DNA from 3 places in the Arthrobacter sp. 9MFCol3.1 genome. Region 2 is predicted to be linked to each of the others. Evidence: predicted binding sites of a transcription regulator. Region 2 holds the regulator's gene; each other region holds the start of a gene.
What was found. The regulator HrcA, encoded in region 2, represses chaperone genes, less so after heat shock. The targets are predictions, from matches to a motif close to TTNGCACTCGNNNNNNNCGAGTGCNAA.
Positions count from the first base shown of each region.

Region 1: C560_RS0106900 (FmdB family zinc ribbon protein) is a predicted target of HrcA. The motif match lies at 1,313-1,339, and genes of this name have one in related genera.
Region 3: groL (chaperonin GroEL) is a predicted target of HrcA. The motif match lies at 2,366-2,392, and genes of this name have one in related genera.

Region 1 covers NZ_JIBJ01000005.1:348,506-356,265, reverse strand. The annotation lists gene galU (UTP--glucose-1-phosphate uridylyltransferase GalU) at 1-531, opposite strand, end outside; gene C560_RS0106905 (5-formyltetrahydrofolate cyclo-ligase) at 637-1,272, shown strand; gene C560_RS0106900 (FmdB family zinc ribbon protein) at 1,426-1,677, shown strand; gene C560_RS0106890 (RcpC/CpaB family pilus assembly protein) at 1,831-2,730, shown strand; gene C560_RS0106885 (ATPase AAA) at 2,831-7,123, opposite strand; gene guaA (glutamine-hydrolyzing GMP synthase) at 7,432-7,760, opposite strand, start outside.
Region 2 covers NZ_JIBJ01000004.1:374,114-381,873, reverse strand. The annotation lists gene C560_RS0104530 (16S rRNA (uracil(1498)-N(3))-methyltransferase) at 1-252, opposite strand, end outside; gene dnaJ (molecular chaperone DnaJ) at 255-1,385, opposite strand; gene hrcA (heat-inducible transcriptional repressor HrcA) at 1,463-2,476, opposite strand; gene C560_RS0104515 (DUF3097 domain-containing protein) at 2,793-3,644, shown strand; gene C560_RS0104510 (DUF4870 domain-containing protein) at 3,788-4,207, shown strand; gene hemW (radical SAM family heme chaperone HemW) at 4,338-5,576, opposite strand; gene lepA (translation elongation factor 4) at 5,622-7,475, opposite strand.
Region 3 covers NZ_JIBJ01000018.1:68,346-76,105, forward strand. The annotation lists gene C560_RS0115685 (ribonuclease HI family protein) at 1-410, opposite strand, end outside; gene groL (chaperonin GroEL) at 546-2,183, opposite strand; gene C560_RS0115695 (ABC transporter substrate-binding protein) at 2,479-3,747, opposite strand; gene C560_RS0115700 (cold-shock protein) at 3,807-4,010, opposite strand; gene C560_RS0115705 (LytR C-terminal domain-containing protein) at 4,170-4,808, opposite strand; gene C560_RS0115710 (DUF3263 domain-containing protein) at 4,902-5,243, opposite strand; gene C560_RS0115715 (uracil-DNA glycosylase) at 5,350-6,156, shown strand; gene C560_RS0115720 (siderophore-interacting protein) at 6,208-7,047, shown strand; gene C560_RS0115725 (threonine/serine ThrE exporter family protein) at 7,072-7,760, opposite strand, start outside.

The DNA.
Region 1 (7,760 bases), on a different contig from region 2:
GGCGCAGCCGTAGGCACTGATCTGGGACGGGTCCACCTCGATCAGAGCGACCACCGACCCGCCGGTCTTGGCCTGGACGTCGATCATGGTGCTGAGCAGCTCATCGCGGGCGTCAATGAGGTCATCGCCCAGGAGGACAGCGAACGGCTCCTGCCCGACGTGCTGCTTGGCCCGGAGGACGGCGTGGCCAAGGCCCATGGGATCGCCCTGGCGGACGTAGTGGATGTCGCCGAGGTTGCTGGCGGCCTGGATGGACTCGAGCTTCGCGGTGTCGCCCTTAGCCTTCAGGGTGGACTCCAGCGCGGGGACGCGGTCGAAGTGGTCCTCCAACGCCCTCTTGTTGCGGCCGGTGATCATCAGGATGTCGTTCAGGCCGACGTTCACGGCCTCCTCGACGACGTACTGGATGGCCGGCTTGTCAACGACAGGCAGCATTTCCTTGGGCATGGCCTTCGTGGCGGGGAGGAACCTGGTACCAAGGCCCGCGGCGGGGATTACGGCCTTGCGGACGGAAGCGTTGGGTGTATTCACACGACTAATCTAACGGAGGGACGAATCATTGCGTAATCATTGTGCGAACCGCCCGCCGGGCCTGCCCGGTGCAGCGCGGCCGCAAGAGGCAGGGGAAGGGCCAAGATGGCGTCAAAAGAAGAAATACGCTCCGGCCACAGGGCGGCGCGTTCCGTGCTGCCGCCGGCCGCGCAGGATGCCGCCGCGGCGGGCATCGCCAGCCATGGGCTCCAGTGGGCCTCCGGGCTGGCCAGCGGCCGCCAGGGCACCTTCGCGGCGTACCTCGGGGTGGGCGCCGAACCGCCCACATTGCCGCTGCTGACGGCCCTGGTCGATGCCGGTCACCGGGTGCTGCTGCCGGTTTGCGAACCCGATATCGAGCTCAGCTGGGTGTACTGGACTCCCTTGTCCGGATTTGTCCGCAGCCGTTACGCGCCCATCCAGGAGCCTGTCGGTGAGCGACACGGCGCCGACGTCATGCGGGACGCCACCGCCATCTTCCTCCCGGCCACGGCGGTGGATTTCTCGGGCAACCGAATCGGACAAGGCGGCGGCTACTACGACAAGTTTCTTGCCGCCCTGGCCGCCATGTCCTCCGCGTCCGGCGGGGCGCCCGGCGGGGCGTTCGAGGGAGTCGCGTTGCCGACTGCCGCCGTCGTGTATGACACGGAGGTGCTGCCCGCCGGCAGCATTCCGGCGGAGTCGTTCGACCGGAAAGTCGACACGGCGCTGACACCGGGCGGGATCATCCGGCTCGGCTGATCCCGCCCCACTGATCCGGGCTCGTGCCAAGGTGATAGAATTGGCACTCAGGCCCTGCGACTGCTAAGGACGGAACCGGTCGATAGACATATCGGCGGTGATCCGGACTCGACAGCACGGGACCTGCTCGTTTGCCCCTGAGGAGGATTTCCAGTGCCCACGTATGCATACGCCTGCAAGGACTGCAGCCACGCCTTCGAGATCGTGCAGTCGTTCAGCGACAACTCCTTGACGTCCTGCCCCGAGTGCCAGGGCACGCTGCGCAAGAAGTTCAACAGCGTCGGCGTAGTGTTCAAGGGCTCCGGCTTCTACCGGACCGATTCGCGCGACGCCAAGGGCAGCACGGTTTCTCCGGCTCCTGCTGCGCCCGCGGCCACCCCCGCAGCCGCAGCCGCGGCCAGCTAAGGCATCTGCCGGGTTGGCGCCGGCTGCCAGCTGGGCCACGGCCGGCTGAGCCTGGGCACTGCCTGAACCGCTGGGCCCTGTCCGCTGTGGCCGTTGTCCACATAGGACGCTCCCCAGCTCCCGCCGCCCTGGGCGGATCCGTAGCGTGGCGGCATGGCACTTTTCCTCAGCGCGGTTTTCCCGCCCTCGTTCCGGACGGCTGCCCCGGCGGCATCCGGGCCCTCTTCCACGCCTTCGTTCAGGCCGTTCCGCGTCGCAATGCCCGAAGTGGCCTCCGGCCGCTGGTCCCGCACCGGGATCCGCCCCGTCAGCCCTCCTCCCGCCACGTCTTCCACCGCCGGCCGTCCGTTCCGGAGCCGGATCCGTCCCGCGAAACCCCGCAGTCAACCGCCCCGTGGCCACCCATCGCGGCGCCGCCTGCGCGGCTGGCTGAACCGGAACCGGCGCCTTATCGCGGTCCTCCTGTTCTGCATCCCCGCCGGTCTGACGGTTCAGCAGCTGGCTCCCCCGCCCGCTGACACGGTCGCAGCCTTCGCCGCAGCGGCCGACCTGCCGGCCGGAAAGACCCTGGAACCCGGCGATGTCAGCAGGATCAGCGTGCCGCCCGGCCTCGTTCCTGCCGGCAACCCGGGCAGCGAGACCGCGTTCGAGGGCAAACAGCTGGCCGCACCGCTGCGCCAGGGCCAGCTCCTCACCGACGCCCAGATCCTTGGGCCGGGCTTGCTCGCCGGAAGCCCGCCCGGCTCTGCGGCCGTGCCGCTGAGGATGGCGGATCCGGCCTCCATCCAGCTCGTCTCACCCGGGCAGTTCGTCAACGTGGTGCTCACCGGCGGCAACGGCACGGAACAACCCGGCGAAAGCCAAGTCCTGGCCGAAGCCGTGCCGGTGCTCTGGACGTCGGCGCAGGGCGGTAAGGCCGGCCCCTGGCCCGCCGCTGCGGAGACTGACGGGCTGGTGGTGGTGGCAGCACCGGCCGACCAGGCACGCAGGCTGGCGGGCGCGTCTACCCAGGGCAAGCTGTTTTTCGTGCTCGTAGCGTCACCGCCGGGCTAGCGTTCCCGCAGTGCCAGCGTGCCAGCCGTGCCAGGGTGCCCGGGCAGTTGGCTCGGGCCGACGCCTGCTGCGCCCACAGGCTCTGCTGCGGACGGCTGCGTCAGCCCCAGTGCGGTGGCTTCTGTTCCTGGAGCCAGGCGTCGTGATCGTAATTATCAGGCTGGTCACCCCAGCGCCGGGGGTCGTCTTCCGCCGCCTTGTTCGGCAGCACACCCTCGGCCACGGTGGCCTGTGCCTCCGAACGGCGGGAAGTCCCCTTCGCGGGGTCCATGTCCGGCCCGTCGCCGGTCGATTCGCCGGGCTTTGGCCCAGCGGTCGTCGGCCCAGCGGTGTGGGCCGCGGCCCCCGCCGCGGCGTTGGTTGCGGCGGCTTCGTGGGCGCCGGTGTTGCCATTGTCGCCGGTGTTCGAGGTGTCGCCAGTGTTGCCGTTGTCGCCGGTGTTCGAGGTGTTGCCGGTGATGCCGTCCGCATTCATGCCGCCGGCCTCCTTACTGCCTGTGTTGCTTGTCATTGCTGATGCGGGTGCCTGCCGGCGGAGTTCCTGGCCGGCAGTTTCGTGGCCGCGGAATACCTGTCCCGCGGGTTCGGCCGCCACGTGGTACTCGGCGGCCCGGGCCTCGTCGATCGCCAGGTGCTCGATGCCGTCGTCGAAGAACCCGTGCGCTGTCCGCAGCCGGCTGGACGCTGTGGGCTTCTCCAGCCCGAGGTAGCCGCCAATCCGATCGGCGCAGGCCGAGGGGTCGGTGAAGACCTCTATGGTCCATAGTGGCATGTACCGCCAGCCAAGCCGCTCCAAAAGCTGCGGCCGGAGCCTGCTCCGTTCCCGGACGCTCATCCGCCGGTAGTGGCCGGTGCCATCGGACTCGATCGCCACCGGACGGGGAATCTCCGCGTCGTCCTGGCCGATGGTGGTCATCGGATCGGCGGCCGCCACCATGTTCAGGACACCGTCGTACTGGTGCCACACGCGTGCCCCGCGTGCCCGGAGCCGGTCGCCCAGGTCGGCCACCAGCGGATCGGCGCCGAGCGCCTGCTCGCTGGCCGCGGCCCGGGAGGCGGGGCTGCCAAGGTCCGTGTTGCCCGCGATCTCACGGTCCAGGAGTTCGTAGAAGTCCACGGCGCCGTGGCTGAGGCGGCTGACATCGAGGTCTTCGGGGCGGAAGCAACTGAGCACGTGCAGGGACCGGCGCGCACGCGTCATCGCCAGGGCGAATTTTGCGCGGCCCCCCTCGGCGGAAAGCGGCCCGAGGCTGTGGAGGGTGCGCCCGTGCGGGGTGCGGCCGTAGCCCGGGGAAAAGATGACGTGGTCGCGGACCAGGCCCTGGGCCCGTTCCAGATCCACCACGCGGAAGGACTCATCCCCCGCCGTGAAAAAGCTGCCGAGCATGGGGTAGTTGGGCAGTTGGGCCCTGATGGCCTCGCCGATCCGGGCGGCATGGCGGAGGCTGCCGGTCACCACGGCCAGCGACGTGCGGGGGCGGAGCCGGGCGTGCTCGAAGACCAGTTCCACGGCACGGTTGACCTCGGCAACAACCGATTCGACGCCGTCGTGGTCAGCGCTGGGCAGCCCCGTGCCGTCGGGGAGATACTCCACGCTGAGGGTACGGTCAAGGCCCGTGGCGGATTGCCCCTCCGGGAGGCGGGTGAGTTCCCCGCCGTAAAAACCCTTGCTGAGCTGGCGCACCAGGTCTTCATCGACCGCACGGTACACGGTCCTCAGGTTCCAGACCGGAAGCACGGCAGAGAGTGCCCGGTACGAGCTCTCCACGCTTTGGTAGGAGCTCTCCCCCGCGGCGAGCCGTTCGACGCCCACGGTAAAGGTCCGCGGGCTGGCGATCTGTTCGTCGCCGAACGCGATGACCTGCCGGGACCGGGCGATCGCCGGGAGGACGGCCTGCAACGAGGTCGTCTCGGCGTCGAGGATCACGACGGCATCGAAGGTCTGCTCGATCGGCAGGAGGCCGGTCATGAGGTAGGGGCTGACGGACCACACGGGTACCAGTGTGGGCAGCAGCTCCTGCGCCTGGCCGCTCAGGGCTGCCAGGGTCACCCGGCCGTCCTTCAGCAGGCTGCGCAACAGCTCGGCCTGGCGGGGGTAGGCTGCGATGGCCGTGCGCCAGCGCTCGGACAGGTTCCACCGCAGCCGGGCAGCGCCGCTGGCGATATGGGCGTTGTCCGCGAGCCGGTACTCCGCCTCAAGCTGGCGCAGGGCGTCGCCGTCGGACATGGCGAGGTAGTCATCGCCGCTGATCATGGCTTCGAGGGCCGACTGCCACCAGGCGAGCTCAAGTTCGGCGGTCACCGAACCTTCCGGGACCTCGCGCTCGGCAAGGTCGGCGAGGAGCTCGCCCAGGCCGTGCTCACGCATGCTTTCGACGAGCAGCGTGCGCTCCGGAAGGGTCTCAAGGGTCGCGGTGTCGGCGACGAGCCGCCGCACCCGGGGCAGGAGTTCGTCGTAGGGTGCGCGGTCCAGCTCGCCGCCGGCGGCGGTGTGCTTGACCGCCAGGCCGAGTTCAGCCAGTTCCGCTGCGAGCTCCCGGTACAGGCCGGTGATTTCACCCAGCCCGGACGGCACGGCCGGGTGCCGCTGCGTGGTCGCGTAGCCGGACCAGGCGGCGCGCTGTTCCTGGACGAGGACCAGGGAGCTGTGCAGGTCCGCGATGTGCACGCCGGGCCGGACGTACTCCTTGGCCACCCTGCGCAGCCGTGAGCGCTGCATGGACGGCATTTCGATCCCGCGTTCCCTGCGCCAGGCGGAAGACGCCGTGGCCGAAATCAGGTCGTGCACGGGCCGGTCAAAGATGTCGGGAGTGAATTTGTCCAGGCTTTCGCGGACGGCCACGAGAAGTTCAATCTGCTCGCCCCATTCGGCGAAGGTCCGGCCGAGCCGGATCTCTGCGTGTTCCGCCACGGCATCCATGCGCCCGCGCAGCAACGGCAGTTTTTCCGCCACGGACTGGGCAACGCCCTGCGCTTCCTGCGTCTCCTTGCGGGTCAGCAGGCGCGCGCCGTGCCAGGGGCTGGTGGTCGACGCGCGGCTGAAGCTGCCGAGCTCGGCGGCGCGGCGGAGCCGGCCCGCGAGTTCCTCGCGGTCCCGGATGTTGTCCAGCACGCTGCGCTTGAGCCGGACGGTCGTCGCCGGTGCCGGCTGGATGGAGGTCAGCTCTGCCAGCGACTGCATGGCCTCATACGGCGAGCAACCCCAGCGCGCCCGGACGTTGTGCAGGGAGGCCACGTGGTCCATCAGGGCGTGGCGGTGCCCGGTCAGTGTGGCGTGCAGGTTGGTCAGTTGCGGCTGCAGCGACTTCTCGTTGCGGACGATCGCCCGGACCAGCTGGCCCTTGAGCTGCAGCGGGCTGGCGTTGCCGGTGAGCTGCAAGAGGACCGAGTCCAGGCCCAGGCCGTCCAGCTGCCCGGAGATCTCGGCGAGGCTGGCCCGCCGGTCGCCAACCACCAGGACGGACTTGCCCTCGTCCACGAGGGCGCCGATGGTGTTGATGACGGTCTGGGTCTGGCCGGTGCCCGGCGGGCTGCTGACCACCAGCGAGTCGCCCGCCCGGACGGCGTCGATCACATACTGCTGGTCCGTGTCGGCGTCGAGCAGCAGAAGCTCCTCGGCCGGGTCCCGGTCGTCCGTGCTGGGGAAGCGGCCGGGCTCCAGCGCAGGCACGTCGACCAGTTCGCCGGAACCGGACCGTGCCAGCGCGGTGACAAGGGGGTTGTTCTGGTTTATCCACGGATCATCGAGGTTGCCGGAGAGGTCGGCGAAGGTGGAGACGAGCAGATTGTGTTCGACCTCCGCGCCGTGAATCGGCTGGACCAGGGTGCCCAGGCGGTCCAGGACGGGCTGCGGGTCGTACCGTGCCGTGCTGTACGCCATCCGTGTCACCGCGTTGACGTCGAAAACGATCCCGTGGACGGTCTTGAGGTGCCGGACCAGCGCCGGGTTGATCTGCGCCTGTTCGGTGAGCTGCAGTTCGTAGTCGTCCTCGCCGGGGCGCACCGTGAGGGAGATGGCGGTGAGCATGACCGGGGCCGAGATCCGTTGCGGTTTACCGCCGACGGCGGACGTCCAGACGACCGTGCCGGCGGAGAAATACCCCGCGTCGATGCCGCGGTCGTTGGCGAGTTCGAAGATCTTGGAGCGCAGGTTCCGCGATGCCCTGGCCGCAACAACGTACTGCTGGCGGTCGCGGATCAGGGTCGAGAGCCGGGTGCGCCGCCCTGCCATCAGCTGCGCAAGCCCCGAGGGGTGGGCATGAGTGAGGTCAATTGAGCCTTCGGGCGTCTTCGTGAAGCGCAGCATGGTATCTGCACCGGTGACGGGCTTGAGCCCCGACAGCCATTTCCTGAACTCCTCGGAGCCCTCGGGGTGGCCTTGACCAACTGACACTGCTGCCTTCTTTTCTGTGCTCGACTTCTCTGTGCCGGACCGCGGCGGGCTCGACTCTGGCGCGTTCGTCGTATCAACGCTCGTCTGTGTTGCGTCCGCGCTTTCCCTGGCCGCATCTTGTGTGCTCGCGGTTGCCAGGCTCGCGCGGGACGCCTTGGACCATACCGGCATGCTTTCGAGGGTAGCCCGAATCCCCCGCAGGTGCGGGGCCGCAACACTGGTCGGTGCGAAATTCAGGCTGAATTGTCAGAAACATTGTCAGGAACAAAATGAAATGGCCGGCCTCGAAAGGCCGGCCATTCAGATTGCTATTCCCACTCGATGGTTCCCGGCGGCTTGCTGGTCACATCCAGCACCACGCGGTTGACGCCGTCCACTTCGTTGGTGATCCGGTTGGAAATCCGGGCCAGGAGCTCGTAGGGCAGCCGCGACCAGTCGGCGGTCATGGCGTCCTCGGAGGACACGGGGCGCAGGACAATCGGGTGTCCGTAAGTGCGGCCGTCGCCCTGGACGCCCACGCTGCGGACGTCCGCCAGCAGCACCACGGGCATCTGCCACACTTCGTCATCCAGTCCGGCCGCGGTCAGCTCGGCGCGGGCGATCGCGTCGGCCTTGCGCAGCAGGTCCAGGCGTTCCT
Region 2 (7,760 bases):
GACCAGCCGGGTTCCGGGCCGCGGTTCCTCGGCAAGGTCCACGCATTCGACGGTCAGCTCCCCGGGAGCGACGGCGGTCACGGTGCCGGTCAGGCGTTTGCCGGCGCCGTCCGCGATGTCGACGGTTTCCCCGACGGCGATCCGCTTGACGGTGACGGCGTGGCGTGCCTCGCCGCCCTCAAGGACGAAGGCCGAGCCGGGGACCTGCTGGTCCAGGGTGCCTGGGGCGGTGAAGAAGACCGGGTTACTCACCGCTACAGGTTACCGAGCCGGTCCCGCAGTTTGGCGAAGACGCCGCCGCTGGCCGCAAGCTTTCCTTCCGTGAGGTGCTCGCCGCGGTGCTTGGCCAACTGGCGGAGCAGTTCCTCCTGAACGTGATCGAGCTTGACCGGCGTTTCCACCTGCAGGTGCACCTTCAGGTCGCCGCGGCCGTGGCCGCGCAGGTGCGTGACGCCCAGGCCGCGCAGGGTGATGATCTCGCCCGACTGGGTGCCGGCCTTGACGTCGATCTCCTGCTGACCGTCGAAGGTGTCGAGGGAAATTTCGGTGCCAAGCGCGGCAGCGGTCATGGGAATGTTGAGGCTCGCGTGGAGGTCATCGCCCTCGCGCACGTAGGTGGGGTCGTTGTTGACCCGGATCTCCACGTACAGGTCCCCGGCGGGGCCGCCGGCAGGGCCCGCTTCGCCCTGGCCGGACAGCTGGATGCGGGTACCGGTGGCGACGCCGGCCGGGACCTTGACGGTCAGGGAACGGCGGCTGCGGATCCGGCCCTGGCCGCTGCATTCGTTGCAGGGGTCCTTGATGACGGTGCCGAAGCCCTCGCAGGATCCGCAGGGGGCGGACGTCATGACCTGACCCAGGATCGACCGTACGGCGCGCTGGACCTGACCGCTGCCGCCACAGATGTCGCAGCGGACCGGGTGGGTGCCCTCGCGGCAGCAGGACCCCTCGCACGTGGGGCAGATGACGGCCGTGTCGACCTCGAGCTTCTTGTTCACGCCGAACACGGCGTCGCGGAGGTCGATGCGGACGCTGATCAGGGCGTCCTGGCCGCGGCGGACCCGGGACGCCGGGCCGCCCTGGCCGCCGCCGGCGCCGAAGAAGGTCTCGAAGATGTCCTGGAAGGCGAAGCCCTGGCCCGAGTAGCTGCCGCCGCCGAAGCCGTTGTCGGTGCCGTTCTCGTTGCCGGTGGTGTCGTAGACCCGGCGCTTCTGCGGATCAGAGAGGACCTCGTAGGCGTGGGTGACGGCCTTGAACCTGTCCGAGGCGTCCTCCCCGGGGTTCACGTCCGGGTGCAGGGTGCGGGCCAGTTTCCGGTAGGCCTTCTTGATCTCCTCCCCCGATGCGTCGCGGGAGACTCCAAGAACGTCGTAGTGGCTGCTCAAAGTGTGTATCTCTTCCTTTTCGTACTGCCTGTGGGGCACTGCCTGTGGGCAAGAAGTCGTGTTCGGTCCCGGGCCTGTCAGGGCCCCAGGATCCTCGAAAGGTAGCGGGCCACCGCGCGGACGGCGGCCATGGTGGTGGGATAGTCCATCCGGGTGGGGCCGAGCACGCCGACCTTGGCCGTGGCGTCCGGCCCGTAAGCGGTGGCCACAACGGAGGCCTCGGCCAGACCGTCGTAAGGGTTTTCCCGGCCGATGCTGACCGTGACTCCCCGCGGGTCTTCGGCCATTTCGCTGAGCAGGCGGAGCATGACCACCTGCTCCTCGAGGGCCTCCAGCACGGGGCCGATGCTGAGCGGGAAGTCCACGTTGGAGCGGGCAAGGTTGGCGGTGCCGGCCATGACCATGCGCTCTTCGCGGCTGCTCGTGGCCAGGGCCTCCAGGCCGCGGGCCAGCGCCTGGGCCGCTCCGCGCCGCGCGGGCGGGCCACCGGCAACGACGGCGGGCAGCAGCTGCGGCATCAGGCTCAGCGGGGTTCCGGAGAGGCTGGCCAGAAAGCTGGTACGCAGTTCGGCCAACGCGTCGTCGGGAAGGTCCTGCCCGACGTCGATCACGCGCTGCTCCACCTTTCCGGTGTCCGCGATCAGTACCGCCAGCACTTTCCGGGGCGCCAGCAGCACGAACTCGATGTGCCGCACCCGGGCGCGGCTGAGCAACGGATACTGCACGACGGCGACCTGGTTGGTCAGGTGCGAGAGGAGCCTCACGGTCCGGTCAAGGATGTCGTCGAGGTCGTCGGATCCTTCCAGCAGCGCCTGGATGGCCCGGCGCTCGGCCGGGGACAACGGCTTCACCGCTGAGATCTGGTCGACGAAAAGCCGGTAGCCCTTGTCAGTGGGGATCCGGCCGGCGCTCGTGTGCGGTGCCGTGATCAGGCCCTCGTCTTCCAGCGCCGCCATGTCGTTTCGGATCGTGGCGCTGGAGACGCCGAGATGGTGCCGCTCCACGAGCGCTTTGGAACCCACGGGCTCACGCGAATGAACGTAGTCCTCCACGATGGCGCGCAGCACTTCGAGTTTGCGCGGTTCGCTCACGCTCCACCTCCAATCGACTGTCCCGCAGTCGGTGCCGTCCGCCGTGTCCGTCCGGGTCCACAAGTGCTGCACGGACGGTCCGCAACAGGACAAGGGTTAGCACTCGACATGCCTAAGTGCTAACCAGTCTAATATGAGTCGCCGCGTTGTTAGCATTGGATTCGCTCCAGGCGTGGCCCGCGGGAACGCGATTCCCGTCACGCCGGTGCCGAGACCGTGGCAGCCGCTGCCGTTGCCGCGCCGTCGCGGTCCGGTTCCGGCCCCGGAGAGTTCCACCGACCGCCGTACATTCCGAGTGCAAAGTTAGCGTGTAGAGATGTCGTACCAGAACTGGGGACCCCAGGACCTGTCCGCCCCCGCCAAGACCCAGTTGCCGGAAGTCCCGGTGGAACGCGGGATGGTCCTCGAGGAGGTCCAGTCCGGCTGGGTGGGGGCCGTGACCCGGGTGGAGAAGTCCGGCGGCATGCACGTGGTGGCGTTGGAGGACCGGCGGGGCAAGTCGCGGTCCTTCCGCCTCGGCTTTGGCTTCCTCCTGGAGGGCCAGCCCATCCGCCTGATGCCGCCGGCCCCGAAGAAAGCGGCACCGGCCGCCGGTGCCGGCCGCACGGCGTCGGGCTCGGTGCGGGTGGCGGGGCAGCGCGCCCAAGTGGCCAAGGCCAGCCGTATCTGGGTGGAAGGAAAGCACGACGCCGAACTGGTGGAGAAGGTGTGGGGCGATGACCTCCGGGTGGAGGGCATCGTCGTCGAACCCCTGCACGGCATTGACGACCTCGCAGCCGCCGTGGCGGAGTTCGGCCCGGGCCCGGGGCGGCGCCTCGGCGTACTCGTGGACCACCTGGTGCCCGACTCCAAGGAGTCGCGGATCGCCGATGCCGTCATGGCCTCACCGGGCGCCGCCGGCAACGTCCTCATCGTGGGGCACCCCTACGTGGACGTGTGGCAGGCCATCCGGCCCGCGGTCCTGGGGATCGAGCAGTGGCCCGTGATCCCCCGCGGCATGGACTGGAAGACCGGCATCCTGATGGCTTTCGGCTGGCCCCACTCCACAAAGGAGGACATCGGCCTGGGCTGGCAGAAACTCCTGGGTGCTGTCCGCAGCTACGCTGATCTGGAGGCGTCGCTGCTCGGCCGCGTGGAAGAGGTCATTGACTTCCTCACCGTGCCCTAGTCCGCCGCGGCGGCCGCCCCTGATCTCCATTTCCGGGTGCGAGCAAGTATTCTTGAAACGGCGGCCGCGCTTCCAGTGCGGTCCCGGCTAGTTCAGGCACAACCCAGGCAGCAACGCATCACCGCAATCCGAAGGGCTACACCGTGGCAGATAACGCACGCGAACACACGGGCAATCAGGCTGGCCATGGCCAGCCCCCGTACCATGGGGTTCCGGCAAACGCGCTGCCGCTGACGGCCAGCGAGGACCGGCAGTGGGCCACGCTCGCCCACTTCGGCGGCATCCTGGGCTGCGTGCCGTCGCTGCTGATCTACCTCATCTTCAAGGACCGCGGCCCGTTCACGGCGCAGGAATCCAAGGAAGCCCTCAATTTCACGCTGCCGCCGACCCTCGCCGCAGTGCTGGCCAATCTGCTGGTCTTCATCCCGGTGGTGGGCAACCTCTTCGCCGTGCTCGCCACGGTGATCTGGATTGCTGTGACGTGCTTCTCGGTCGCGGCAGGCATCCACGTCAACCGCGGCCAGCCGCACCGTTACGAGTTCAACCTGCGCTGGATCAAATAGCCGGCCGGACCAAACTAGAGAGAGCCGGCCGCTGCCCGTATGGGGCAGCGGCCGGCTCTTTTTTGTGCCGCCGGCCGTGTGCGGCCGCTACTGCAGGCAGCCAAGCTGTGGACGCGTTGCGGCCGGCAGACTAGTCCGGCAGGATCCTGCGGACGACGGCGTCGGCCAGCAGCCGGCCTTTGAGCGTGAGGATGAGCCGGCCCTTGAACGCGGCCGCGGGGTCCACGAGGCCGTCAGCGATCAGCCCCGCGACGGCGTGCCTGCCGGTGTCCCCCAGGCCGCCGAGGCTCGGGATATCGAGTCCGGAGTTCAGCCGGGCCTCGAGCATGACGCGTTCCACGTTGCGGGTTTCGCTGTCCAGCGTTTCACGTCCGGCGGCCGGTGAGACGCCGGCGCCGAGGCGGTTGGCGTAGGCGGTGGGGTGCTTGACGTTCCACCAGCGGACGCCGCCGACGTGCGAGTGCGCCCCGGGCCCGATGCCCCACCAGTCGTCCCCGCGCCAGTAGGCGAGGTTGTGCCGGCAGGCCTGTTCGGGGGTGCGGGACCAGTTACTGACCTCGTACCAGGCGAGCCCGGCGGCGGAAATCAGCTCGTCGGCGAGTTCGTATTTGGCGGCGTGGTCGTCGTCGTCAATTTCCGGGACTTCGCCACGGCGGATCTGCGCGGCAAGCTTGGTGCCGTCTTCAACGATCAAGGCATAGGCGCTGATGTGGTCGGGGGCGTAGGAGAGCGCGGTCTCGAGCGAGTAGCGCCAGTCTTCCAGCGACTCCCCCGGCGTCCCGTAAATGAGGTCGAGGCTGACGGCGAGCCCGGCATCGCGCGCCCACTGCACCACCTCTGGCACCCGGCTCGGCGTGTGGGTGCGGTCCAGGACCTTCAGGACATGCGGCACGGCCGACTGCATGCCGAACGAGACCCGGGTGAACCCGGCGTCGGCGAGCAGCTGCAGGGATGCGGGCGTGACCGAATCGGGGTTCGCCTCGGTGGTTACCTCGGCGCCGGGCTGCAGGCCCCAGGCGCCGATCGCGGCTGTGAGGATGCGCGCCAGGTCCTGCGCCGGCAGCAGCGTGGGGGTGCCGCCGCCGAAGAAGACCGTGCTGAGCGGACGGTCAGGCAGGCCGCTGCCCCTCAGGGCCGCGGCGGCGAACTCCACTTCCGCGATCGCGGTGGCGGCGTAGGCGTCCTGGGAGGCCCCGCCGCCCAGCTCGGTGGCGGTGTAGGTGTTGAAGTCGCAGTACCCGCAGCGGACCGCGCAGAACGGGATGTGCACATACAACCCGAAAGCGCGCTGACCGGCGCCCTCGCGCGCCTGGGCGGGCAGGAGCCCGTCCGGCGGCGCCGGGTCGCCGAGGGGAAGGACGCTAGGCACGGGCCTGGCCTGCCGATACTGCAGCAACAGTCATTACCTGCACCGTTACTTCTTGGCCTTGTCCTTGGACTCGTCCGTTGTCAGCGCGGCGATGAAGGCCTCCTGCGGCACCTCGACGCGTCCCACCATCTTCATGCGCTTCTTGCCTTCCTTCTGCTTTTCCAGCAGCTTGCGCTTTCGGGTGATGTCACCGCCGTAGCACTTGGCCAGGACATCCTTGCGGATGGCGCGGATGCTTTCGCGGGCGATGATCCGGGAGCCGATGGCGGCCTGGATGGGCACCTCGAACTGCTGGCGCGGAATGAGTTCGCGCAGCTTGCCGGTCATCATCACGCCGTAGGCGTAGGCCTTGTCACGGTGGGTGATGGCGGAGAACGCATCAACCTGCTCGCCCTGGAGCATGATGTCCACCTTGACCAGGTCGGCCACCTGCTCGCCGTCGGCCTTCCAGTCCAGTGACCCGTAGCCGCGGGTCTTGGACTTGAGGATGTCGAAGAAATCGAAGACGATTTCGGCCAGCGGCAGGCGGTAACGGATTTCCACCCGGTCCTCGGAGAGGTAGTCCATGCCGCCCATGACGCCGCGCCGGCTCTGGCACAGCTCCATGATGGCGCCGACAAACTCGTTCGGCGCAAGGATGGTGGCGGACACCATCGGCTCGCGGACTTCCGCGATCTTGCCGGTGGGGTATTCGCTGGGGTTAGTGACGTGGACGACCTTCTTGTCCTCCAGCGTCACCTCGTATTCCACGTTGGGTGCGGTGGAAATCAGGTCCAGGTTGTATTCGCGTTCGAGCCGCTCGCGGGTGATTTCCAGGTGCAGCAGGCCCAGGAAACCCACCCGGAAGCCGAATCCCAGCGCGGCCGACGTTTCCGGCTCATACACAAGCGCGGCGTCGTTGAGCATCAGCTTCTCCAGCGCATCGCGGAGCACCGGATAGTCCGTGCCATCGAGCGGATACAGGCCGGAGAAGACCATTGGCTTGGCGTCCGCATAGCCGGGGAGGGACTCGGTGGCCGGCTTGGCGAGGTTGGTGACGGTGTCGCCCACCTTGGACAGGCGGACGTCCTTCACCCCGGTGATGAGGTAGCCCACCTCGCCGACGCCAAGGCCCTTGGAGGGGGTGGGTTCCGGGGAGCTCACACCGATCTCAAGGAGCTCGTGCGTGGCACGGGTGGACATCATCTGGATGCGTTCACGCGGGTGCAGCATGCCGTCGACCACGCGGACGTAGGTGACCACACCGCGGTAGGTGTCGTAGACCGAGTCGAAGATCATGGCCCGGGCGGGGGCGTTCGGGTCGCCCACCGGGGCCGGCAGGTCGCGGACGATCTTGTCCAGCAGGACCTCTACGCCCATGCCGGTCTTGCCGGAGACGCGGAGCACGTCGTCGGGGTCGCCGCCGATCAGGTTGGCGAGTTCCGCCGCGTACTTCTCCGGCTGTGCTGCCGGGAGGTCGATCTTGTTCAGGACCGGGATGATCGTGAGGTTGTTTTCCATCGCCAGGTAGAGGTTGGCGAGGGTCTGGGCCTCGATGCCCTGGGCCGCGTCCACCAGCAGGATCGCACCTTCGCAGGCCGCGAGCGAGCGGGAGACCTCGTACGTGAAGTCGACGTGCCCGGGGGTGTCGATCATGTTCAGCGCGTAGCTGGTGCCGTCGAGTTCCCAGGGCATGCGGACGGCCTGGGATTTGATGGTGATGCCGCGTTCGCGCTCAATATCCATGCGGTCCAGGTACTGGGCCTTCATGTCACGGGACTGGACAACACCAGTGAACTGGAGCATCCGGTCGGCCAGTGTGGATTTGCCGTGGTCAATGTGCGCAATGATGCAGAAGTTCCGGATGATGGCCGGATCTGTTGCGGCGGGCACCGGGGCGGTGCGGGCCATGGGAGACACGCAGGGTCCTTACTGTTGGCATTACTGTTGGCTTTTCCACGGCTCGGTGCGGATGCTCGTATGCCATCCTGCGACGTGGCGCATTTCTGTCCCTATAGTCTCCCACGTCCGGGCCAGTGGCAGTGCATCCCTGTGTTGCGTTGCGCACTCTGCCAGCTCCGGTGGACTCTCGGCGGGATTCCGCCCGCGGATCTGGCCTCGATTCCGCTGCAGTTCCGGGGGCAGCATCCGCCTGCCGCCTGCCGCGCACCGCCCCTCTCGCCCTCCCTTACCCTGCCCCTTTCT
Region 3 (7,760 bases), on a different contig from region 2:
GCTGCCCGGGCGCGGACGTCTGCCGCCTCGTTGAGCTCGTGTCCCGCGTGGCCGCGCACCCACTCGAAGGTGTACTTGCGGCCCACGAGCGCCTGGTCGATGTCCTTGAGGAGGTCCACGTTCAGCACCGGCTTGCCGTCGGCTTTGCGCCAGCCCTTGCGTTTCCAACCGGGCATCCACTTGGTCACGGCGTTGATAACGTACTGGCTGTCGCAGAGGATCAGCAGGTCTTCCCCGGGCATGTGCGCCGTTGCCCGGAACAGGTCCAGCACCGCCATCAGTTCGCCCTGGTTGTTCGTGCCGTGGGGCCATCCGCCGGCCCGCCAGCAGTCGTCGTTTACGTACCAGGCCCAGCCGGCCGGGCCAGGATTTCCTAAGGCCGAACCGTCGGCCGCTGCTGTAATCGTCACTGACCTATCCTGCCAGAACCCGCCGACGCCCACCGACGCTCCCTTGGACGGGGACCGCGCTTAACGGGCAACGGCGGCCCCACCCGAAGGTGGGACCGCCGTCGTCGAACAGCCGGTGATGGCTGGCGCGGGTGGTTAGAAACCGCCCATGCCGCCCATGCCGCCCATGTCGTCGCCGCCGCCCATCGGGGCGCCAGCCTTTTCGGGCTTGTCGGCTACAACGGCCTCGGTGGTGAGGAACAGGCCGGCGATGGAAGCCGCGTTCTGCAGGGCAGAGCGGGTTACCTTGACCGGGTCGTTGATGCCGGCGGCCAGCAGGTCGACGTACTCGCCGGTGGCGGCGTTGAGGCCGTGGCCTGCGGGCAGGCCGCGGACCTTGTCCACGACAACGCCGGGCTCGAGGCCGGCGTTGAAGGCGATCTGCTTCAGCGGGGCGTCGATGGCAACGCGGACGATGTTCGCGCCCGTTGCTTCGTCACCGGAGAGCTGCAGGTTCGCGAATGCCTTGGCGCCGGCCTGGATCAGGGCAACGCCACCGCCGGCGACGATGCCCTCTTCGACAGCTGCCTTGGCGTTGCGGACGGCGTCCTCAATGCGGTGCTTGCGTTCCTTGAGCTCGACCTCGGTTGCGGCGCCGGCCTTGATGACTGCAACGCCGCCGGCCAGCTTGGCCAGGCGCTCCTGCAGCTTCTCGCGGTCGTAGTCGGAATCGGAGTTCTCGATCTCGGCGCGGATCTGGGACACGCGGCCGGCGATCTGGTCGGCGTCGCCTGCACCCTCGACGATCGTGGTCTCGTCCTTGGTGACAACAACCTTGCGGGCCTTGCCAAGGAGTTCGAGGCCGGCGGTCTCAAGCTTGAGGCCGACTTCCTCGGAGATGACCTGGCCACCGGTGAGGATGGCGATGTCGGCCAGCTGCGCCTTGCGGCGGTCGCCGAAGCCCGGAGCCTTGACGGCGACGGACTTGAAGGTGCCGCGGATCTTGTTGACGATCAGGGTGGCCAGGGCCTCGCCCTCGATGTCTTCGGCAATGATCAGCAGCGGCTTGTTGGACTGCATGACCTTTTCCAGGACAGCAACCAGTTCCTTGACGTTGGAGATCTTGGAGTTGACGATCAGGATGTACGGATCCTCAAGGACCGTTTCCTGGCGCTCGGCGTCGGTGACGAAGTAGGCCGAGATGTAGCCCTTGTCGAAGCGCATGCCTTCGGTCAGCTCCAGCTCGAGGCCGAACGTGTTCGACTCCTCGACCGTGATGACGCCTTCCTTGCCGACCTTGTCGAGGGCTTCGGCGATCAGGGCGCCGATTTCGTTGTCGCCGGCGGAGATGGACGCGGTGGCGGCGATCTCTTCCTTGGTCTCGATTTCCTTGGCGGAGGCCAGGAGTTCGACGGTGACGGCGTCAACAGCCTTCTCGATGCCGCGCTTGAGGGACAGCGGGTCAGCGCCGGCCGCGACGTTGCGCAGGCCTTCCTTGACCAGGGCCTGTGCCAGCACGGTTGCCGTGGTGGTGCCGTCGCCTGCGACGTCATCCGTCTTCTTGGCAACTTCCTTGACCAGCTCGGCGCCGATCTTCTCGTAAGGATCGTCCAGCTCGATCTCCTTGGCGATGGAAACACCATCGTTGGTGATCGTGGGGGCGCCCCACTTCTTTTCGAGGACGACGTTGCGTCCCCGCGGGCCGAGGGTGACCTTGACGGCGTCGGCGAGGATGTTCAGGCCCCGCTCAAGACCGCGGCGTGCCTCTTCATCAAATGCAATGATCTTGGCCATAACGGCAGTAGTCCTTTCGGGACAGTCGTTAAGAATGAACCTTCGCTGTGGTGCCCGCGACGGACGATCCCTACCCCGCGGCCTCTGTATGCCGCCGGGTCCGGGATCTCACCCCAGCAAGGTGTTTCTTTAGCTCCTGGACCGGCTGCCCCACTTCGCGGCCGGACGGACCGGGCGTCGTGTTAGCAGTCAGTGCGCTGGAGTGCTAACACAATAATTAGCACTCCCCCGGGGAGAGTGCAAGCAGTGCCCGGCCGGATCCGCACGCCACGCGGGCACAATACGCTACGAGCGATCAGCCGCCGCTGCTGCTCGCGGCTTCCGTGCCGCTCACCGTGGGCAGGTTGTCCTCGCCGTAGGTGGAGACCATGTAGTTCGCTTCGGTGATGTCGCCGTGGGAATCAAAGTTGATCCGTCCGGACTGGCCGTCATAGTCCGGACGCTGGCCCGCCCGGAGGACGCCGATGCAGTCCTGGTAGCTGGTGCACGACTTGCCGGGCGGCTGGCTGCCGGCCGCGCCGGGTCCGCCGGCTGCCGGGGTGCCGCCGGAGACCGCGACGAGGGACGCCGCGACGGAGGTTCCGGCGTCGTCCTCTGCCGCGGCGGCGGCGACGGCGGCCAGGACGACGGCGTCGTACGTCTCGGCGGCAAAAACCATGTCCTTCAGCCCGGGATCAACGGCCACGAGGTCCGCCTGGAAGGTGGCGGAGGGGAACACTCCGGGCAGGATCCCGCGTGCGCCCTCGAGCGCCCGGGCGCCCAGGCCGGAGCCATACTTGTTGACTGCTCCGTCGCTGAGGACCAGTTTCTTGCCGGCGAGGCCGGCGTTGTTCAGCTCGGCGATGGCGCCCTGGGCGCCGTCACGCGAGACCAGGACGACGGCATCGGGGTTGGCGGCCTTCGCGGCGGAGGCAGCCTGCTGCGCCTGGCCGGGAGTGAACTCCGCGTCGGCCACGACTTCCAGCCCGGACTGTTTCGCCGCAGCGCCGACGGCGGCGGCGACGTCTGTGCCGTAGACGCCTTCCTCGTGGACCACCGCCAAGGTCTTGGCGCCGCCGTCTTTGACCAGCTTGACGAGGACGGAGGCCTGGGCGATGTCGGCCGCCGAGGTGCGGAAATAGTAGCCGCCGCTCTTGTAGTTGCTGAGCGCGGCGGCGGTGTTGGCCGGGGAGATGACAGCTACCTTAGCGTTGGCCAGCACGTCGATGGCGGCCGGGGCACGGCTGGAATCGGTCGGGCCGATCACGACGTCGGCCTTGGCGGCAACCAGCGCTTTCGCCTGGGCGGCGGTGTCCGTGCTGATGGTTTCCGGCAGCAGCTCCACCGGTTTGCCTTTGTGCCCGCCGGCAGCGTTGATCTCCTTGACGGCAAGTTTGGCCGCTGCGAGCTGCGAGGCGTTGAGGAAGTTCTGCTTACCCGTGTTGTCCAGGATCAGGCCGATGCGCAGGGTGCCGTCACCGCTCGCGTCGGCGCTGGCCACACGGGCACTGCCCGCCGGGCCCAGGCAGCCCGTCAGGGCCAGGGCCGCTACTGTGACCGCCACCAGGGCGCGGCCCAGCGGCAAAGTTCCTCCGGGGCGCCTCGCCGCGTTCCGCGGGGCGTTCGTGACGGCAGCCAGTGCCACTAGGCGGGCCGGACGCTTTCAGCCTGCGGGCCCTTTTCGCCCTCGCCGACTTCCAGTTCCACCCGCTGGCCCTCGTCCAGGGCGCGGTAGCCTTCCCCGACGATCGCGGACCAGTGCACGAAGACGTCGTTCTCGGAACCGTCCACGGTGATGAAGCCGTAGCCCTTTTCGGCGTTGAACCATTTGACGGTTCCCAGTGCCATGGTGTCCACACTTTCAGCTAGCTTGCGTGCGGCCCACCTCGATGTGCGCCGCGGACTGCGAAGAGAAATCCGCAGATACTGTACCCACAGCGTCCCCCAGGAACGCCGGCGGCGGGCAGGGCCGCCGCCTAATAGTTATTGAGGCGTAACCGGATTTGGCTACTGGTAGCCCGGTCCGAGCACGACGACAAGGGGCATGTTGAACTCGGCGGAGTCCACGAGGGTGTCGATGCCGAGGAGGGTTCCGAGTGCCTCCGCGTTGTCCTTCTGCTCGACGCCGCTGTAGAAGATCACCGATGTCTGCTGCGGGACACCGCCCCAGTTGCCTGCCTCGCCCAGGACCCAGCCGTCGGAGGTGACGGTGCCGCCGACCCGGGTGGCCAGGCCGGCGGTGGTGGTCGCGTTATAGACCGTCACCGGCTGCGTCTTGTCCACGGCGGCGGCTGTGGCGCTGGGCGTCGCTGAAGGCGATGCCGCCGGCGCCACGGCGGATTCGGTGCCGGCCGGCTCCGGGCTCGTCGGCGCGGGGCTGGGGCTCACGGGGCTCGAGGCGGACGCGCTGCTGCTGGCAGAGGCGGACGCGCTGTCTCCGGCGGTCACGGCCGCGGCCTGGCCTGCGGAGAAGCCGAGCTTCGGCAGGATCAGGAAGGCCACCAGGCCGATCGCCAGGGCTACGCAGCCGGCTGCCAAGATGGGCGCCAGGCTCCGGCGCCGTGATGCTGCGACGGCCCGGTGGACTCCCTGCCGGGTAGAGGTCTCCGGGACCCGATCAAATTCATCCCGAGCGTATTTGGTCATGGTAAAACGACGTCCTTGCTGATTTCATACGGGGTGCCCGAGGCCGGAACGGACGCAACAGGACATGCGCATCCGGCTGCTCGTGACGCGACTTTACGAATCTGTTCCCAGACGACGGGCAGTGCGGGCACGTTGGCGTGATGTACGTAGTCTACGCAATCTCTTGACCAGCATGGGATCGTGGGCCAGCGCATCCTCGGTATCGATGAGGGCATTGAGGATCTGGTAGTAGTGCGTGGCGGACAGATCGAACAGCTCGCGGATGGCCTGTTCTTTGGCTCCCGCGTACTTCCACCATTGCCGCTCCAGGGCCAGCATCTGTTGGTCGCGGGCGCTCAGCGCAGACTCCGCGGACACCCCGTCCAGGCCCGCGCCGGCGGTGGGGAAGACGGCAGAATCCCCCGCGAGCACGTACTCTTGCGCTGTTTCGGCCACGACACACTCCCTGGCTGGATCCGGTAAAAAGTCAGTCCCCATGCTACGGCCGAATGACAGGGTTGTCATTCGGCCCGGCGCGGAAACGGACGTCAGCTGCGGAAGAATGGGTGCTGTGTTTGATTCCGAGTTTGACTCCGCCAGTGAACCCGACGCTTTGTTCGAGCTGGAGCCCGCAGCCGCCGACGCCCTGAGCTTCGCGGACCTGGCGCGCCGGCCGCTGGACGCGCTGGTTGCTCCGGACTGGGCGGAGGCGCTGGTGCCGGTGGAGGCGCAGTTGCGCGAAGCCCTGACCTTTGTCGCGGGCGAAGCGGCCGCCGGGCATGGCGTGCTGCCCTCGCCGGCGAACCTGCTGCGGGCTTTCCGGCAGCCGCTGGCCGGCGTCCGGGTGCTGGTGGTGGGCCAGGACCCGTATCCGACGCCGGGGCACGCCGTCGGTCTGTCCTTCGCCGTGGACGGCGCCACCCGGCCGATCCCCCGCAGCCTGGCAAACATCTACAAGGAACTTCAGGCCGATCTCGGCTTCCCCCCGCGCGTCCACGGGGACCTCAGCCGCTGGGCGGAGCAGGGCGTACTGCTGCTCAACAGGGTGCTCAGCGTCCGTGCCGGGGCGGCAGGCTCGCACCGGAACAAGGGCTGGGAGGCCGTCACGGCGGCGGCCATCCGGGCAGTCGCCGACCGCGCCTCCGCCGCTGGTACGGGCCATGCCCCACTGGTGGCGATCCTGTGGGGGAAGGATGCCGAGTCGGTGCGGCCGCTGCTGGGGTCCGCCGCCGTGATCACCAGTGCCCACCCCAGCCCGCTCTCGGCCTCGCGGGGCTTCTTCGGGTCCCGGCCGTTCAGCCGGGCCAACGCCCTGCTGCAGGAACAGGGCAACGGGACGGTCGACTGGGAACTGCCGCCGCTGCCGTAACAGGCCTCCGCGCACAGCTCCCGACGGGGGTTCTTGGTTAGGCTTAGCTGCATGACATCCGTCCCCGCTGCCACCACCGCCACCCGGAATTCGCGCCCCCAGACCGACCTGACGGTCCTGCGCAGGGAGCAGCTCTCCCCGCACATGGTCCGGATTGTCGCCGGCGGCCCTGGCTTCGCCGGGTTCGTCAACAACGACTACGTGGACCGGTACGTCAAGATCGTGTTTCCGCAACCCGCCGTCGAATACCCGGAACCGCTGGACCTGTGGGCTATCCGGGAAACCATGCCGCGCAGTCAGTGGCCGCACACCCGGACCTACACGGTCCGCTGGGTGGACGCGGCGGCGCAGGAACTGGCCATTGACTTTGTGATCCACGGCGACGAGGGCCTCGCCGGCCCCTGGGCGGCCTCGGCCCAGCCCGGCGATCGCCTGACTTTCACCGGCCCGGGCGGCGGGTACAACCCGGATCCGGCCGCGGACTGGTATCTGTTCGCCGGCGATGAATCAGCGTTGCCGGCCATCGGCGCCGCGATCGAATCCCTGCCGGAGGATGCCCGCGGCCTGGCCCTGCTCGAAGTGGACAGCGACGCCGACGTCCAGGCCATCGCCGGCCCGGCCGGCGTCGAACTGCGCTGGCTGCTGCGCGGCGGCGCCCCCGCCGGTGAGAGCGGACTGCTGGTCACGGCAGTACGCGACGCCGAGTGGCCCGAGGGCCGGGTGCAGGTCTTTGCCCACGGCGAGCGGGGCTACATGAAGGGCCTGCGGGACGTTTTCTACGTGCAGCGCGGGCTGGAGCGGGCCCAGGTGTCCCTCTCGGGCTATTGGGCCAGGGGCCGGGTGGAGGACGACTTCCAGGCGGAGAAGAAGCTCCCCATCGGCAAGATCTGAGCCGCAAGAGCTGAGCAGCAAGAGCTAGCGGCGGCGGGCCCTGCGCCGTTCGTTGCTCGCCAGGCTCCGCGTCAGGGGCCGCGCCAGGGTGTCGCCGAGCACGATGCCGGCTGCGACACCGAGCACGATCGCCCCGGCGTTGAGCATCCCGCCGGCGCCCATGAGAATCTCCGATTCCTCGATGGTCAATACATACATGGACCGGAATATAGTGAGCCCGGGGAGCAGAATCAGGGCGGCGGGGACGGCCACCACCAGCTGCGGGGCGCCCATCCGGAGGGCCACGACGCGGGCCAGCAGGCCGATCACCACGGCGGCGAGGGCGGGGGCGAAGCGGGACCCGATGCCCAGGGCGTCGCCGCCGATGAGGACCAGATAGCCCACTACCCCCACTGCCGCCGTCGGCAGCAGCAGCTTCCAGCTGGTCTGTTCCGTAATGCCGATCATCAGCACCGCAATGGCGATCAGGATGACGATCACCCACAAGTCATACTTGGGCGGGAATGTCTTGGTGACATCTATGGGATCCATGCCGGTCATGTCCCCCACGACGAACCCGACGGCGATGCCGGCAACCAGCGCCCCGAAAGTCAGCATGGTGGACAGGAACCGGCCGGCCGCCGTAACTGGGAAGCCGTTGATCGCATCCTGCACCGAGGATACGAGGCGTCCCGTCGGCAGGAGCAGGAGGATCCCGCCGACCACCACGATCT